4 regions of the Mesorhizobium sp. B2-8-3 genome follow, and region 1 is predicted to be linked to each of the others. Evidence: riboswitches for the same ligand, from Rfam matches in the RefSeq annotation. Region 1 holds a riboswitch; each other region holds the start of a gene.
The links. A riboswitch is a leader RNA that binds a small molecule or an ion and turns the genes downstream of it on or off. The one in region 1 is predicted to bind cobalamin.
Positions count from the first base shown of each region.

Region 2: it holds a riboswitch for cobalamin, as region 1 does, so the genes downstream of both, FJ418_RS24935 (DUF1636 family protein) here and FJ418_RS16860 (DUF1636 family protein) in region 1, are expected to answer to the same signal.
Region 3: it holds a riboswitch for cobalamin, as region 1 does, so the genes downstream of both, FJ418_RS17585 (CbtB domain-containing protein) here and FJ418_RS16860 (DUF1636 family protein) in region 1, are expected to answer to the same signal.
Region 4: it holds a riboswitch for cobalamin, as region 1 does, so the genes downstream of both, bluB (5,6-dimethylbenzimidazole synthase) here and FJ418_RS16860 (DUF1636 family protein) in region 1, are expected to answer to the same signal.

Region 1 covers NZ_VFTW01000010.1:62,552-66,754, forward strand. The annotation lists gene FJ418_RS16850 (FAD-dependent monooxygenase) at 1-354, opposite strand, end outside; gene FJ418_RS16855 (efflux RND transporter periplasmic adaptor subunit) at 351-1,508, opposite strand; cobalamin riboswitch at 1,843-2,050, shown strand; gene FJ418_RS16860 (DUF1636 family protein) at 2,246-2,629, shown strand; gene FJ418_RS16865 (ABC transporter ATP-binding protein) at 2,626-3,414, shown strand; gene FJ418_RS16870 (ABC transporter substrate-binding protein) at 3,447-4,203, shown strand, end outside.
Region 2 covers NZ_VFTW01000022.1:35,947-40,149, reverse strand. The annotation lists gene FJ418_RS24945 (cobaltochelatase subunit CobN) at 1-657, opposite strand, end outside; gene cobW (cobalamin biosynthesis protein CobW) at 676-1,713, opposite strand; gene FJ418_RS24935 (DUF1636 family protein) at 1,716-2,141, opposite strand; cobalamin riboswitch at 2,181-2,384, opposite strand; gene FJ418_RS24930 (winged helix-turn-helix domain-containing protein) at 2,415-3,614, opposite strand; gene FJ418_RS24925 (NADH-quinone oxidoreductase subunit A) at 3,946-4,203, shown strand, end outside.
Region 3 covers NZ_VFTW01000011.1:18,890-23,092, reverse strand. The annotation lists gene FJ418_RS17600 (MAPEG family protein) at 1-165, shown strand, start outside; gene FJ418_RS17595 (PilZ domain-containing protein) at 420-692, opposite strand; gene FJ418_RS17590 (histidine phosphatase family protein) at 842-1,414, opposite strand; adenosylcobalamin (AdoCbl) riboswitch at 1,500-1,643, shown strand; gene FJ418_RS17585 (CbtB domain-containing protein) at 1,644-1,853, shown strand; gene FJ418_RS17580 (CbtA family protein) at 2,014-2,754, shown strand; gene FJ418_RS17575 (hypothetical protein) at 2,806-3,390, shown strand; gene FJ418_RS17570 (DMT family transporter) at 3,456-3,950, shown strand; gene FJ418_RS17565 (GNAT family N-acetyltransferase) at 3,995-4,203, shown strand, end outside.
Region 4 covers NZ_VFTW01000021.1:31,931-36,133, reverse strand. The annotation lists gene FJ418_RS24400 (TetR/AcrR family transcriptional regulator) at 1-405, shown strand, start outside; gene FJ418_RS24395 (hypothetical protein) at 623-1,606, shown strand; gene bluB (5,6-dimethylbenzimidazole synthase) at 1,607-2,338, opposite strand; cobalamin riboswitch at 2,381-2,558, opposite strand; gene FJ418_RS24385 (histone deacetylase family protein) at 2,673-3,599, shown strand; gene FJ418_RS24380 (exodeoxyribonuclease VII small subunit) at 3,603-3,854, shown strand; gene FJ418_RS24375 (DUF2277 domain-containing protein) at 3,913-4,179, shown strand; gene FJ418_RS24370 (pirin family protein) at 4,189-4,203, shown strand, end outside.

The DNA of each region.
Region 1 (4,203 bases):
ATGCGTGATCAGCACGCGCTCGTGGATGTCCTGCGGCAGCGCGAAGGCGAAGGAATAGGGGCTGATGCCGCGGCCGAAATCGGCGAGCGGGAGTCTCGCGGCGACGCCTGCCGGCGTATGCACGGTGAGCTGTTCGATCTTCACGCCCGCGGCAAGCACGTCGTCGACGATGCCGATCTGGCGGTGGAATTCCAGCGTGCGCGCCTGGACGGCCAGCGCGCGCGAGGTTTCGCCGGGAGCGGCGGCCTTGTCGAAGATGCGCACCGGAACGCCGAGCTTGGTCAACCAGAGCGCGAGCGTCAGCCCGGTCGGGCCGGCGCCGGCGATGAGGACCTTGGTCTTTGACATGGTCATTTTCCTTCTCCCTCAACGATACGGACTTTTTCGTGTTCCCGCAGCCGGTTAACGCCGGCAGTGACGACCCGGTCGCCCTTGGTGAGCCCGGCACTGACGACTACGCGGTCGGTCTCGTAGCGGGCGATGGTGACCGGCTTGAGCTCGACAGCCGACGAGGCCGACACCACCCAGACGGCGGGCTTGCCTTCCTTGTCGAACAGCGCGCTGCCCGGCAGCAGCACGACAGGCGCGCCGGCGATCTCGACGCGGCCGGCGACACTTGCGCCGAAGCGCATCTCGTCAGGCGCATTCTCAAGCGAAACCTTCACCTGGAAGGTGCGGGTGGCGGCGTCGGCCATCGGCGCTATCTCGCGCACAGTGCCGGCGGTCGAGACCGCCGGATTGCTGAGCAGCGAGACGGTGACGGCGGGTATCTTTCGACCGCGCCGGTCGCTGGTAAAGGCTGCTTCCGCGATAGAGAACACCGCGTCGCGGCTCTCCGGATCGGCGACGCGTACCACCATCTGCCCAACATTGACCGATTGGCCGGCCTCGGCGCCGGTGGCGGTGACGATGCCGTCGAATTCGGCCCGGAGCTCGGTGTAACCGAGCTGGTCCTTGGCCATCGCGAAGGCGATGTTCGCCGATTTCAGCTTGGCCTCGGCCGAGCGCAGATTCTTTAGCGTCGCGTCATGGTTGGCGCGTGTCGTGAAACCCTTGGCGAGCAGCGCGCTGATACGCGCTTCGGCGGCGCTGGCTTCCACCAGCACGGCCTCGGCCGCTGTCACATCGGCTTCCGCGCTGGCCAGCCGGTTTCGATAATCCTGGTCGTCGACCCGGGCGAGCACCTCGCCCTTCTTCACCGTGGCGCCGACCTCGGCGGTGCGCTGGATGAGCTTGCCGGAAACGCGAAAACCGAGATCGCTCTCCAGCCTCGGCTTGATCTCGCCGATGGCGACGCGGTTATCCGCGACGGGTTCCGGCGAGACCGAAACTGCCTTGACCAGCTTGGTTTCGGGCGTGCCCGGCGCGACGTTCGATGCTTCGCTTCTGGCGCCGTGCCAGACCATCACGGCACCGCAAGCGAGCGCGGCGATGGAGCCGGCGACAAGGCGGCGCCTGAGCGGCTTGTTGTGCCCAAGAGGACTGTTGTGAAAACGTGCGGCAATCATGTCGTCTCCGTGCCCAAGGTTGCGGCCGCGCTTGGGAGGACGCGGCGGTCGGGAAAACTGCGTTGGCTGGCAGGGGATCGAGGCGTTGCAACCTGTCTTTCGCCAGCCCGATCTTTTTGCGATTTCGGCTCCGGCAAATCCCGAACGGTTTCTGAAAATTTTCCGATGTTTGGGTGAGACGGCGCGAGGAGGGATTGACTGCTACGCATTCGTTGGTGTGTAACGTTATTACATATCATAACGAGAATCGAACCACGAATGCATTTCTCCAGGCAGGTCGCTTCACGCGGTGATGAACGCGCGCAGAAGCCGTTGCGACTCGCGCGCGGACAACCTACGATGGCTGCGTCATGGTCCCCGAGCCGCAAGGCGAGGGGTGAAAAAGGGAACACGGTGAGATCCGGTCTGGATCGAACCCGTGGCTGCCCCCGCAACTGTGAGCGGCGAGCTCCATCCGAAACGCCACTGGCCGGCAAGGCTGGGAAGGCGGATGGCGCAACGACCCGCGAGCCAGGAGACCTGCCATCGACATGAGTTGACCGGACGGGGTGTGCCGGGAGGAGACGCGAGCACCGGTCTTGTCGGCCGGCTCGTCCAGCATCCTTCCGTCGCCATTTTGGAAAGTGACGGAAATGTTGGACGCCTCGAGAGCAATTTCAGGAAAAGTGTGTAGCGGTTTTCCGTCTGGAATTGTGTCAAAACAAAGAGATAGAGCGGTTCGCCGTTTCCGTGAAACGGTGAAACGCTCGAGCCATCGCATCATCGTCTGTTCTTTGTGCCGCGATACCGTGACTGGGCTGAGGTCCGGCGAGGGTTTGTGCGCCGACCTGCGCTCCAGGCTTTCCTTGCAGCCGGCGCCTTCCTTTGCCATCGAGACCATCGACTGCATGGCGGGTTGCGCGCGGCCGCTCACCGTGGCCTTCATGGCGCAAGGCAAAGCCACCTATCTCTTCGGTTCCATCGACAGGGGCACCGACGCCGGCGCGCTGGTCGAATTTGCCAGGCTCTATGCCTCGCTGCCCGACGGTTGGTGCAATTCCGGCCAGCGCCCGGCAAGGCTCGCCGGCAAGATACTGGCGCGCATCCCCGCCGCGGGTAAGGCCAGGGAGCAAGTCCGGTGAGCGTGCCCCTGCTTGAAGCCCGCGATCTGGGCGCCACGGCAAACGGCCGGACGCTGGTCGAGGATGTCAGCCTGTCGCTGGCGGCGGGTGAGCGCCTCGCCATCATCGGCCCGAACGGCGCCGGCAAGACGACCCTGCTGCGCATGTTGTGCGGGGCGTTGTCGCCGAGCCACGGCGAGGTTCGCCTGGCCGGCCGCCGGCTGGACAGGATCACCGCCGCCGAGCGGGCGCTCAGCATCGCCGTGGTCGGCCAGACGGACCAGCCGGATCCACGGCTGGCGCTCATCGACTATGTCGAGCTTGGCCGCGTCCCGCATGCCGGCCTGAGGCGCCGGCACGACGACCGCGACATCGTCGTCGAAGCACTGCGCCGGACCGGGCTCTTGCCACTGCTCGCGCGCAGCATCGGCTCGCTCTCCGGCGGCGAGCGCCAGCGCGCGCAGCTCGCCCGTGCCATCGCGCAAGAGCCGAAGATCCTGTTCCTCGACGAGCCGACCAACCACCTTGACCCGCGCGCCCGCGCAGAACTGCTCGAACTGGTGGCCGAATTCAGCATGACCGTGGTCGCCGTGCTGCACGATCTCGCCTTGGTGGCGCCCTTCGCCACCAACGTCGCGGTGATGAGCAACGCCCGGCTGCACGCGCTGGCACCGCCGCGCGAGGCGCTGGCGCAGCCGCATATCCGCGAGGTTTTCGGCATCGACGTGCTGCGCCTGCGGCACCCGACCGAGGACCGCGAGCTCACCGTCTTCGAGCTGCCCACGCGCGCTTCCTCGCCATCCTGAACCTGCCCAACCCAAACAAGGAGCACCATCCCGTGAAACGCCTCGCTTTGTCGTTTGCCTTCTCGCTTCTCGCCTCGGCCGCCTTCGCCTTCCCGGTCACCGTCGACAGCTGCGGCAAGGCGCTCACTTTCGATGCACCGCCAAAACGCGCCGTCATCCAGGACCTCAACATGGCCGAGATGGCCTTCGCGCTGAAGCTGCAGCCGTCGATCGTCGGGCTTACCGGCATCACCGGCTGGTACAAGGTCGGCCCCGAGTTCAAGGCGGAGCAAGGCTCCATCCCGGAGCTGGCGCCAAAATATCCGACGCTGGAAAACCTCGTCGCCGTGCAGCCGGATTTCTTCTTCGCCGGCTGGTATTACGGCATGAAGCCGGGCGGCGAGGTCACGCCCGACACGCTCGCCCCGCACGGCATCAAGACGCTGGTGCTGACCGAAAGCTGCGTCCATCTCGACAAGAACCGGCCCGTCGCCTCGATGGACTTGCTCTATGGCGACGTCGAGAAGCTCGGCAAGATCTTCGGCAAGGAGACGGAGGCCGAAAAGCTGGTCGCCGGCTGGAAGGCCGAGCTTGCCGATATCACCGCCAAGGTCGGCGACCGCAAGGGCACGCGCGTGTTCCTCTACGATTCCGGCGAGGACAAGCCCTTCACCGCCGGCAAGTTCGCCATTCCCAACGCCATGATCGCAGCCGCCGGCGGCGAAAACATCATGGCCGACATGGAGACGAGCTGGGGCAACACCGACTGGGAGACGGTCGCCTCGCGCAATCCGCAGTTCCTTATCCTGC
Region 2 (4,203 bases), on a different contig from region 1:
TTGGGTGACGGCTGATCTCCCCCCTTGCGGGGGAGATGTCCGGCAGGACAGAGGGGGGTGCGAAGGAATGCCGACCCTTGAAACGTTCGACTTCTCGACGACACCAACTCCCGGCTCATAATACCCCGCCTTCGGCACACTGACCGCATCAACCACGGCCGCCTCAGCCCCCGCAAGCTTTGCCAGCCTTTGCACCAGCGCCGCCATATTGGCCGGCCCGCCTTCGCGGAAATAGCCGAGCAGCGCGTCGAGCTCGGCACGCGGCAGCGTCGAGCCTTCGATCAGCCGCTGGTCCTCGTCATGGCTTTCGCCGGGCAGCAGCGCCAGCTTGATGCCGCGCTCGCGCGCGACCGCGGCGAGCTGGTCGCAGCCATAGCGCCACCACTCATAGCCGCCGAGGATGCGCACCAGGACGACCTTGGCGTGGCGGGCGACGCTGTCGATCCAAAGATCCACCGACATCGGGTGGCGAAGGTCGCGCAGCGCCGCAAGCCGCATCGCGGGCAGCCGCGCGGCATCGGCCTTCCAGGCGGCGGCCAGACCGGCGAGGTCGCTGTCGGTGAAGGACAGGGCCACCACATCCGCAGGCGTCTGCCTGAGGTCGACCGGCTCGGCGAGATCGTCGAGCGAAGCGGATGTCGTGGTGAGGATATGCATCGCTTTTTGGTCTTTGCCTCAGCCGGCGAGGATACGCTCGATCGCCGGGCGGTTCAGCCCCTTGAGGCCGATGACGACGAGCCGCGAACGGCGGTCGTCCTCGGCCGTCCAGGCGCGGTCGTAATAATGATTGACGCGCGGGCCGACAGCCTGGAGCAGGAGCCGCATCGGCTTGCCGCCGACCTCGACGAAGCCTTTGACGCGCAGCACGTTTTCCTGCTCGGCGGCAAGGGCGACGCGCTCGGCCAGCTCATCGGGGTTGGCGACCGAAGGGATGTCGATGACGAAGGAATCGAAATCGTCGTGCTCATGGTCGAGCTCGTCGTCGTGATGGGTCTTGCGGTTCTCGATGTCGTCCTCGACGGCGAGGCCGAGACCGAGCAGCACCGACGGGTCGACCTTGCCTTGCGCGGTCGGAACGATCTTCACGGCGCGCGCGACGTGCTTGCCGATGACGGCGTTGGCGCGCTGCGATCCGGCCGCATCCATCAGGTCGCTCTTCGACAGGATGATCAGGTCGGCGCAGGCAATCTGGTCCTCGAATACCTCTTCGACCGGATCGTCATGGTCGAGCGTCACGTCCGCGGCGCGCTGGGCCTGCAGGGCATCCATGTCGGAAGCGACGCGGCCGTCGGCCAGCGCCGGACCATCAACCACGGCGACGACCCCGTCGACCGTGACGCGGCTCTTGACCGTCGGCCACTGGAAGGCCTGGACCAGCGGCTTCGGCAGAGCGAGGCCGGAGGTTTCGATCAGGATGTGGTCAACCTTGGGATTGAGCGACAGGATCTGGTCGAGCGCCGGCACGAAATCGTCGGCCACGGTGCAGCAGATGCAGCCATTGGCGAGCTCGACGATGTTTTCCTCCGGGCATGTGTCGACGCCGCAGCCTTTCAGGATATCGCCGTCGATGCCGACATCACCGAACTCGTTGACGATGATCGCCAGCCGCTTGCCCTTGGCGTTCTCGAGCAGGTTGCGAATCAGCGTCGTCTTGCCGGCGCCGAGGAAGCCGGTGACGACGGTACAGGGAACACGGGAAACGGAAGCGTTCATGGTCAGTCCTTCAGCATGTCGAGGGGAGGGATGCGGGCAACCAGGCCGCGCTTGAGAGAATCGGGCCGGCCGCGCCAGGGGATCAGGCCGTCGGTCGAGATGGCGAAGAGCTTTGCGCCGGCGATGAGGTCGGCGCCGCTGGTCGCGGTCAGATCGCCGAAGACATAGCTCCAGCAGCCGTCGCGCAGCAGCGCGGCGCTCAGCCGGCGCTTGCAATTGCCGAGGCATTCGACGGTGCGGATGCGGACGTTTTCACCGGAGGCGGCACGGCGCGTGTCTTCAGCCAGCAGCGCGCCGGCACGCGGATGGGCGTCCGAGCCGGTTTCGTCGCGGCAGGAGGAGCAGACGATGACGGTCACGCCGGCCAGCGCGTCGGGCTCGGACGAAATATCCGCACTATTTGCCGGGAAACTGCCGTTGCGATCCAAAACCAGGCTCCTTGCCCGGAAAACCCGCCGGGCATTCGGATACTTAAAGTCTCAGACGGCAGGTCTCCTGGCTCGCGAGTCGTCGCCTTGAAGGCCGCCTTCCCGGGAACATCCCAGTGGTTTTCGGCCGGGGCTCGTCGCTTACAGTTGCGGGGACAGCCGCGGATTTGGGCGTTGGCCCGCACCGCATTCCCTCTTGGCTCCTCCCTTTGCCGGGAGAAGACCGTCTGGGTCAGGATTTAGGCTTACGGCCGGGTGCCTGTCAACGCACGGCTACGACACCGCGATGTCGGCCAGCGCCGGCCCGAGGTCGCCGGCCGGCGTCACTTCGATCGCCTCCAGGCCGAGCCATGCCTGCATCTGCTTCAATTCGTCGAAGAGTTGGGCCGCCGTTTCGGCGGGAGCACCGGTTTCGGCATAGGCAGCATGGACGCGCAGCACGCTCGCCGGCCGATCGGCTCGCAGATCGACACGGGCGACGATGCGGTCGCCAAGCAGGAAGGGCAGCACGTAGTAGCCGTATTGGCGCTTTTCGGCCGGCGTGTAGAGCTCGATGCGGTAGCGGAAGCCGAAGAGTTTTTCCGTCCGGGTGCGCTCGAAGACGACGGGATCGAAGGGGGCGAGCAGGGCGCGGGCCTCTATTCGGCGTGGAAAGCGGGCGTCCTTGTGGAGATAGGCGGTCTTGTCCCAGCTCTCGACCTTCACAGGCAGCAGTTCGCCCGCTTCGACCAGTTCCTCGATGCGGTCTTTCGTATCGCCCGGCGCGAGACGAAAATAGTCGCGAAGGTCGCCATAGGTGGCGATGCCATGGGCGCGGGCCGAGATGCGCAGCAATTCGCGATGCGCGTCCTCGACCGAGGGCACCGGCAGGTCGAGCACGGCCTGCGGCAAAACGCGCTCGGGCAGGTCGTAATAGCGTTCGAAGCCGCGCCGGTAGGCAGTGGTGATGCGTCCGGCCCAGAACAGCCATTCGAAAGCGTGCTTGGCCTCGCTCCAGCCCCACCAGCCGCCATTGCCCTTGTGGCCTTCGATGTCGGACGCGGCGATCGGGCCGCGTTCGGCGACCTGCGCATAGATCTCGTCGATCATCGCCTTGCGCTCCCGGCCCCATTTCGCCAGGCCGAGATACATCTCGTCGCCCTGCTCGGCGCGCAGCATGCGCCAGCGCATCAAAGGGTAGGTTTCGACAGGCAGGAACGACGCCTCATGCGCCCAATACTCAAAGACCGCGCGCTTGCGGGTGACCGCGGCGTTGTCGAGCAGCGCAAGCGGGTAGGGGCCGAGGCGAGAATAGAGCGGCATATAATGAGCGCGCACCACAGCGCTGACGGAATCGATCTGCAACAGGCCGGTTCGTGAAAGCACGCGCGCAAGGTGGCGGCGATCCGGAACGCCGCCGGGCCTAGGGTCGTTGAACCCCTGTGCTCCGAGCGCAATGCGCCTCGCCATGGCCAGCGAAATCTTGTCCTTCATCGAGGCGCCTTGCCCTGATCATTTGCCGGATTTTTAGCCGGTGATTCCGGCCATGCTAGCAGGCAAATGGCGGGAGATATGTCAGGAGAGAAAAGTGGAGTAAAAATCGAAGGAAATCAAACAGGAGCGGATCGGACCAGTTTCTTCCGATAAGGCGTCCAGGCCGCGAATTGAACAAGGTTTGACTTGCGTCACCGAAACCGCTGCGCTAACCCTCGCCGCGTTGCAGCATGGGCCTCTTAAAACGGTTCAGCGGTTAAACTGTCACGCTTCCGCATTAGAGTTCGTTGCTGTAATCAAAGTGAACTGCCCGCCTAAGGAAAGCCGCCGCATGAGCGCACTCCTGAGTTCATATCTGCCGATCGTCCTGTTCATCGCCGTGGCGCTGGTCGTCGGCCTTGCGCTGCTCATAGCGCCGTTCCTGGTGGCCTACCGCAATCCCGACCCGGAGAAGCTTTCCGCCTATGAATGCGGCTTCAACTCGTTTGACGACGCCCGTATGAAATTCGACATCCGCTTCTACCTGGTGTCGATTCTGTTCATCATCTTCGATCTCGAGGTCGCCTTCCTGTTCCCGTGGGCGGTCTCC
Region 3 (4,203 bases), on a different contig from region 1:
GTGCTTGTCTGGGTTCACCTGGCGATACGCCTCGTACACATGGTCATCTACCTGCGTGGAGGAAACGCCGCCAAGGGCGGCAGCGTCAGGACAATCTTCTATGTCTCGGGCGCGCTGGTCACGCTTGTTCTCATCCTCGTGACGGGGTGGGCGGCGCTTCGCTGAGCAGCTTTCGCTTCGTCGGCGGAACCCTCAGCCGATCAGAGGTTCATCCCTGCACAACCACAGGAGATCCACCATGGGCCATTGGCCTGCAACAGGTAAATGGCGAGCAGCGCCACCCAAACGGCTGTCCTGCTCATTCGCAAATCCCTGTTGGTCCGGCAATGAACGCGCTCGCGGCGGTTACGTTCCCGATATGCCAGGCTGCACATCGCCTTGGGCAGGATCAAGTAACGAATTGGTGGGACGGCTGCGCATCAGTCCTTCGGCGCGTTGCTGTAGAGCGCCACGCCGACGCGGTCGTTGCGCCGCCACCGCACCAGAGCGCGATAGGCCGTATCGTCGGCCGGGACCTCGAGCAGGAAGCGGTCCGGGATCTCCACATCGGCGCCGACGCGCAATTCCGCACCTTGCTCGTGCTGATTTCTGACCGAGCAGCCGATCCTGACGCCGGCGGCGATGATCGTGGCTTCCTTGAGCACGAATTCGCGCGCATGAAGACGGCGCTCGGTCTCGGGAAAATTGGCCATATCCGGCGGGCTCCTCAGGCAAGGCTCTCCTCGCAACAGGGCAGCACCATAGCAGCGAGGCGTTTCCGTTCCGTTAGCAATCACTGAAACGCGGAACGGCAGCTTCATAGGCCGACCGCGTTCATCGGGATCTTTCATGCCCAGAGGGTTCAACCAGAGACGATGACCCCGCTCGCGTGCAGGACCCAGCGGCGGCCGTCGCCGCGGAACTCGGTGAGTGACAGCGGCTCGATGTCGATCTTCCAGACCGAGGAGAGCGGCGCACCCAGCACATGCACCATGGCGGCGCGGATCGGCACGGCATGGGTGAGCGCGATGGTGTGGCCGCTCTCGGCGGCCAGGCGCTCCAGCAGTGCCGCGCCGCGCGAGGCCACCGCGGCAAGCGACTCGCCGCCATGGGGTGCGGCATCCGGATCGGAAAGCCATGCCGCCATGCCTTCCGGATCCTCCGCCTGCACCTCCTCGAAACTTTTGCCGGCCCAGCGCCCGAAATCCTGTTCGCCAAGCAGCGGCTCGACCGTCGCCGCCAGGCCGAGCGCCTCGGCCGTCTGCCGCGCGGCCCGCGCCGGACTCGTCCAGACGCGGTCGGCGCGGCGCAGCGAAGCGGCCAGCGCGCCGGCACGCTCGAAGGCTCGCGGCTCCGGCGCCTCGTCACTCGGAAAACGACCCTTGCGCGTGGCCTGCGTCGCGCCGCTTGCGATCATCGTCAGGCGGGCGAGCATCCCAAAACTCCGTGGTCCAGTGAAATTTCGGCCGCGCGAAGCCGTGTTGGCCATTACATGTCGTTGACAGGCGAACGAAGTGCTGACAAGTGTTTTAGCGCTATACGGGATTGGAAGCCGGTGCGAGTCCGGCACGGTCGCGCCACTGTGATCGGCACCAGCCGAAAGTCAGGCCTTATTCCGCAGCATTGTTCGATCAACGGGACGCAGTATCCCACGGGAGGTCAATATGTCCGACACCACCTTCGCCCCCAGCTACGGTCCGGTTGCGATTCCGGTTCGCGAGCTTCTGCCGTGGGCCATCTTCGCCGGCCTGCTGTTGATGCTGGCGATCTATTTCGTCGGGGCGGAAGAAGGCGCGACGTCGCTGATCCGCGGCACCTATGTGCACGAATTCGTGCATGACGGCCGCCACCTGCTCGGCTTCCCCTGCCACTAAGGCGGTTCAGCATCGGTGAACTCGCTTCGATTTTGGTCTAACGCGATTCCGGACGGAAAACCGGCACGCAGTTTTCCTGGAATTGCTGGGTTGGTTTAACGCTATTCCTGACGGAAAACCGCTACGCACTTTTCCTGGAATTGCTTAGAGGGTTAACGACATGGTCGGAAAACTTTTGCTGCGCGGCATGCTTGTCGGGCTGGTTGCGGGGATTCTGGCATTCGCCTTCGCCCGCGTCTATGGCGAGCCGCAGGTCGACAAGGCGATCGCCTTCGAGGAACAGCAGGCCCAGACGGCCGGCGAGGCGCCGGAGCCCGAGATGGTGAGCCGCGTCACGCAGGCCGGCATCGGTCTCGCAACCGGCGTGCTGGTCTATGGCGCCGCCCTCGGCGGGCTGTTCTCGCTGGTCTTCGCCTATGCCTATGGCCGGCTGGGTTCGCTTGGGCCCCGTGGCACTTCGGCGCTCATCGCGCTGCTCGGCTTCCTGGCGGTGATCGTGGTGCCCGGCCTCAAATACCCGGCCAACCCGCCCGCGGTCGGCAATGCCGAGACCATCGGCTACCGCACGGAATTGTTCTTCATCATGATCGTGGTCTCGATCGCGGCGATGGTGGCGGCGGTCGGCCTGGCGCAGCGGCTGTGGACCCGGCTCGGCGCCTGGAACGCCTCGATCGTGGCTGGGCTGGCCTTCCTCGTCGTCTTCGCGCTGGTGAAGGCAGCCCTGCCAGACATCAACGAAGTACCGGAGAACTTCTCGGCGACGGTGCTGTGGCAGTTCCGCGTCGCCTCGCTCGGCATCCAGCTTGTGCTATGGACCGTCGTCGGGCTCGGCTTCGGCGCGGTTGCCGAGCGCGTGGTCGCGGCGCGCGACCAGCGCAGCCCTGCCCGCCGCTTCGCCTGAAATCCGATGCGTCGGCCGCCACGGTTCCTTGCCCTGGCGGCCATTTTCTTTTTGGCGACCGCCCTTTCGATCATGACGGCGGGAGCACCCGCCGAAGCGCATAGCGGATCCTTCGCCCCGCCTCCTCCCGGCATCCAGATCCCGAGCCTGACACACGGCCAGATGGCCGTGATCGCCCGCTACCGCGGCGAGATCCTCGAGCTCGCCCAGCACCAGACCGCGACCGACCCGACCTTCCGGCGGCTCTACAATCACGGCAATCTGCAATACACCTATTGCCTGTGGGGCCTGATGCCGGGAAGCCTCGCCGACGAGGAGAGCCCCTTCAACGAATGCAGCCACGCCTACCTCGCCACCGCCAAGGCGCTGCTCACCCATATGGCGACGATGCCCTCAGCCGAACGCAACGCGAAAGCACTGATCTCCGATATCGACGCCGACATGGTGCGCAGCGGCGCGTCGTGGATCCTGTGCCAGTATAGCGGCGAGTCTTTCAGCACCGGCGCCGTCGTCGAGCCCAGATGGCGCGACATGGTCTTCCACCTGCCGAGCCTCTGCGTGCTGCTTGCCACGATAGCGGCGCTCGTCGCCGCCGCATGGTCCATCTTCGGCACGCCGCGCGCCCGCGCGGCCTAGCCGAGCGCTGCGCGCAGGCGTAAGCATCGGCAATTGTCCGGTTCCCGGATTCGCAGCCGCCAGCCATGTTCGCCCCCGAAGCCTTCGCCGTCACCGCCGCCTTATGCAGCGCGCTGAGCTCCATGTTCCTGAGCGAGCTCAAGGGCCGCGTTCCCCTGCTCCAGCTTGCCCGCTGGCAGATGCTCGCAACCTTCGTGATGACCGGCTCGGTGTCGTTGGCGATCGGCGGCTGGCACACGATCGGAGCGAGGGAGTTCTGGCTGCTTGCCGGATCGAGCTTCGCCGGCATCAGCATTGCCAGCTCGACCTATTTCGCCACCATCTATTCGGTCGGCCCGCGCATCACGGCGCTGCTCTTCTCGCTCACCTCGCCTTTCGCCCTGGCGCTCGGCTATCTCGTGCTCGGCGAAACCATCAGCCGCTGGCAGGCGCTGGGCGTGGCGCTGGCGCTTGCCGGCATCGTGCTTGCCATCGGTGGGCAAACGCCGGGGGTCAACGCGGCCTCGGACCCCGGACGATGCTTGCTGATGGCGCCCGAGACGGCAGGCATGGACAACTGATACGATCGGCGTTGCGGCTCACGCTCCGTGGCTGAGGTTGTTCAATGTCGCTCGTTTACAGACCTGCTCGCGCCGATGATCTCGTGGCGACCGATGCGCTGGTGGTGGCCAGCATCAATGAGCTTACCACTCGGCACGGCTTTGGCCCGATGGCGGCGACGAGCCCTCCCAACTTTCAGCTGTTTTCGCTCGAGGACGACCCCGGCGGCCTGTGGGTGGCGGAAGATGACGGGGACATTGCCGGCTTCGCCTG
Region 4 (4,203 bases), on a different contig from region 1:
GAAATGGCCGAGCGGGTGAACGAGGTGGCTTCGAAGGCGCCGACCCGCTGGCAGCATTTCGTCGATGAATGCACCAGCTATATCGAAATGGCGCTGGAGCCGGAAATCCAGCGCATCATGTTCCGCGACGGTCCGGCGGTGCTCGGCGACCCGGCGCAGTGGCCGAATGCCAGCGCTTGCATCGCCTCGATGACCGACCATCTGACGAAGCTGCAGGACGAGGGGGTGGTCGTTCCAGAGCTTGATCCCGAGACCACCTCACGGCTGATCAATGGCGCCAGCAGCCAGGCCGCGCAGCGCATCGCCAATTCGAAGGATCCCGAAGCGACGTCGAAGAAGGCGATCGCGGCATTCAAGCAACTGCTCGAAGGCTTGCGCAAGAGGGTTGACGGCACGCTTGGGTAACCAAGCCACCGGGTTGTGCACCGCTTTCCGGCCGCCGCAACCCCGCCGCGATTGACAATCAATGGGGCGAGCGCATCCTCCACCGCCAACTCTTACAGCGCCGCGCGTTCTTTGAACGCGCAAAGGACGCTGTAAAAACTTTGATTCAGCGCATGGCCCTTCCCAAAAATCGATTCCGATTTTCGGGATCATGCGCGGGGGTGTGGAGAGTCGGGGCATGTGGGACTTCAGCATCGCCAGGTCGGTGTCCATCATGATGCGGACATGGCCGTTCATCGTCTTTCGCATGATCGTCTATTTCGGCATCACGGTTGCCTACATCATGGCGACTGGGACGGGGGCCAGCGTCGGCTACGGCGTCGGCCACATCTCGACCGATCCCGACGGGCCGATGTCCTTCGCTCTGTGGGGCGGCGTGGTCGGCTTCGGCGTCGTGTCGATCGCCGTCTACTGGATCCGCGAATACATCCTCTACGTGCTGAAGGCGGGCCATATCGCCGTCATGGTGCATCTGATCGACGGCCACGATGTCCCTGACGGCCAGAACCAGATCGCCTATGCCAAGGAAGTGGTCACCCAGCGTTTCGCCGAGGCCAACATCCTTTTCGTCGTCGACCAGTTGGTCAAGGGCGCCATCCGCGCCATCACCGGCCTGATCGGCGGCATAGCCGCCTTCCTGCCGATCCCGGGCCTGAGCGGCCTGGTCGGCTTCATCAACACCGTCATCCGTATCTCGCTGACCTATGTCGACGAGATCATCCTCGGCTACAACATCCGCATCAATTCGAACTCGCCCTTCGAGACGGCCAGGCAAGGCGTCGTCCTCTACGCCCAGAACGGCAAGCACATGGTCAAGAACGCCGTCTGGCTGGCGGCGATCATGTGGGGCGTGTCCTTCGTCATCTTCCTGTTGATGCTGGCGCCCGCGGCCGCGATCCTCTGGGTCATGCCGGGCCAGCTTGCCGGCTGGGCTTTCGTGCTGGCCATCGTCTTTGCCTGGGCCTTCAAGGCGGCCTTCATCGAGCCCTTCGCCATTGCCTCGCTGATGCAGGTCTATTTCGAAGCCATCGAGGGCCAGGTGCCCAATCCCGAATGGGACCACCGGCTGGCCGAGGCCTCGTCCAAGTTCGGGGAACTGCGCGACAAGGCGCTGGGCTCTTTCGGCGGCGGCTCGCGCTGGGATACCCCGAGAGCCGCCTGATCATGGCTTTGATGGGCCGCCAAGCCTGGCGATTGCCGATTTGAGCGGCGCCTCGCCGGCGCCGCGGAAAGTCTCGCTCATCACCAGCTCCGGCAGCGGCAGGCGCTTGCCCCAGCCATGCGCCTCGAGATCGGGCTTCGGCGCGAAGGCAGAGACGCGGCCGACGCAGAGATAGGCGATCGGCGTCACATGTTCCGGGATCGACAAGAGCTGCTTCAGCGCTTCCGTCTCGATGATGCTGACCCAGCCGACGCCGACACCCTCGGCCCGCGCCGCCAGCCAGAAATTCTGCACCGCGCAGACGGTGCTGTAGAGATCCATCTCCGGATTGTGCCAACGCCCGAGCGGCGAGTCCTTCGACCGCTGCCGGTCGCAGGTGATGCAGAGATTGAGCGCGCTTTCGCAGATGCCCTCGAGCTTCAGCTTGCGGTAAAGCGCCTGCCGTTCCGCCTCGATCGCCGGCAGCTCCTGCTCGCGCGCGGCGAGGAACAGGTCGCGCACCTGCTGACGCCTGCCTGGATCGCGGATGACGATGAAGTTCCACGGCTGCATGTAGCCGACCGACGGCGCATGATGCGCGGCGGTGATGAGCCGCGCCAACACGCTGTCGTCGAGATCGTCGGGGATAAAATGGCTGCGCACGTCACGCCTGGTGAACATCGCCCGATAGACCGCGTCGCGCGCCAATTGGTCAAAGTCGTCGCCGCTCGCGGCGATCGCTGCTGCCGTCATCGCTTTTCCCCTTGCGACAAGCAGTCCCCCGCCTGACCAAGCGGAAAACCATGTCTGCCGGGCCGGTCTTCTGGCTCGGGATCCTCCCGCATCCGGCGCCTTCCCGTCATCGACAGTGGCTTTGCCGGCGCGGTCCCCCTCACAGCGTTGGGCACGCCACGGAGTTCAACCGTGTTCCCGATTCTCCCGCGTCGCGGGCACCAGGCAGCGAAGAACCTTACCGCGAAGCTTGCGCCGCGCCAATGGCGCCAGCGACATGGGCTGGCGCAATTTTCCCCAGCCATTCGGCTTTCAAACATGGTCATCCGCGCCGCCGGTGCCTAGATTAGGCGCCATGGACACCCGTCTCTACACGCACCCGATCTTTCTGGAACACCTCACGCCGCCCGGCCATCCCGAGCGGCCTGACCGCCTGCGCGCCATCGAACGCGTGCTCGACGACGAGGCTTTTTCGGCGCTCGACCGCGTCAAGGCGCCCGAAGGCGACGAGAAAACGATCCTCTATGCGCATCCCGAGGATTTCGTCGAGCGCGTGCGCGCGGCGATCCCTGAGAACGGCATCGTCTCGATCGACGCCGATACCAGCGCCAGCCCGAAAAGCTGGCAGGCCGTGGTGACGGCGATCGGCGGCGCCAACGCGGCGGTGGACGACGTCTTCGAGGGCCGTGCCGCCAACGTCTTCGTCGCCGCCCGTCCGCCGGGTCACCACGCCGAAAAGACCACCGCGATGGGCTTCTGCCTGTTCAACACGGCCGCGATCGCCGCCCGCTACGCGCAGAAGAAGCATCAGGCCGAGCGCGTCGCCATCGTCGACTGGGACGTCCACCACGGCAACGGCACACAGGACATTTTTTGGGACGACCCGTCGGTTCTCTATTGCTCGACGCACCAGATGCCGCTTTATCCCGGTACCGGAGCGAAAAGCGAAACCGGCGCCGGCAACATCGTCAATGCGCCGCTCGCGCCGCAGACCGGCAGCGACCTGTTCCGCGATGCCTTCCTGTCGCGCGTGCTGCCCTCGATCGATGCGTTCGCGCCGGACCTGATCATCATTTCAGCCGGCTTCGACGCGCACCACCGCGATCCGCTCGCGGAGATCAACCTGACCGAGGATGATTTCGACTGGGCGACCGGGCAATTGATGGAGCGCGCCGGCCGCCACAGCTCCAACAGGCTCGTCAGCCTGCTGGAAGGCGGCTACGATCTGCAGGGACTGGCATTTTCAGTCGCCGCCCATGTCGGGCGGCTGATGAAGGGATAGGCTATGGCATTGGAAGGCAATGAGGACGTCAAGGCGATGAGCTTCGAACAGGCGCTCGACGCGCTGGAGAAGATCGTCGATGATCTTGAGCGCGGCGACGTCCCGCTCGACCAGTCGATCAAGATCTACGAGCGCGGCGAAGCGCTGAAGGCGCATTGCGACCGGCTGCTGAAAGCGGCCGAGGACAAGGTCGAGAAGATCAGGCTGTCGCGCGACGGCAAGCCGGTAGGAACGGAGCCGCTCGACGCAGAGTAACGACGCAGAGTAATTTGGACGACGGTGAGGCAGACAAAGCAGGTAAGGAGTTCAAGCTATGTGCCGCAACATCAAGACCCTGGCCAATTTCGAGCCGCCGGCGACCAATGACGAAGTGCATGACGCAGCGCTGCAATTCGTGCGCAAACTGAGCGGCTCGACCAAGCCCTCCAAGCGCAACGAGCATGCCTTCCACCATGCGGTCGAGGCGATCACAGCTGTCGCGCGCGAATTGATCGATTCGCTCGAAACCAACCAGGAACCGCGCAATCGCGAGGAAGAAGCTGCCAAGGCGAAGGCCAGGTCGGCGCTGCGTTTCGCCTGAGGATCCGACATGAGCTTCTTTCCG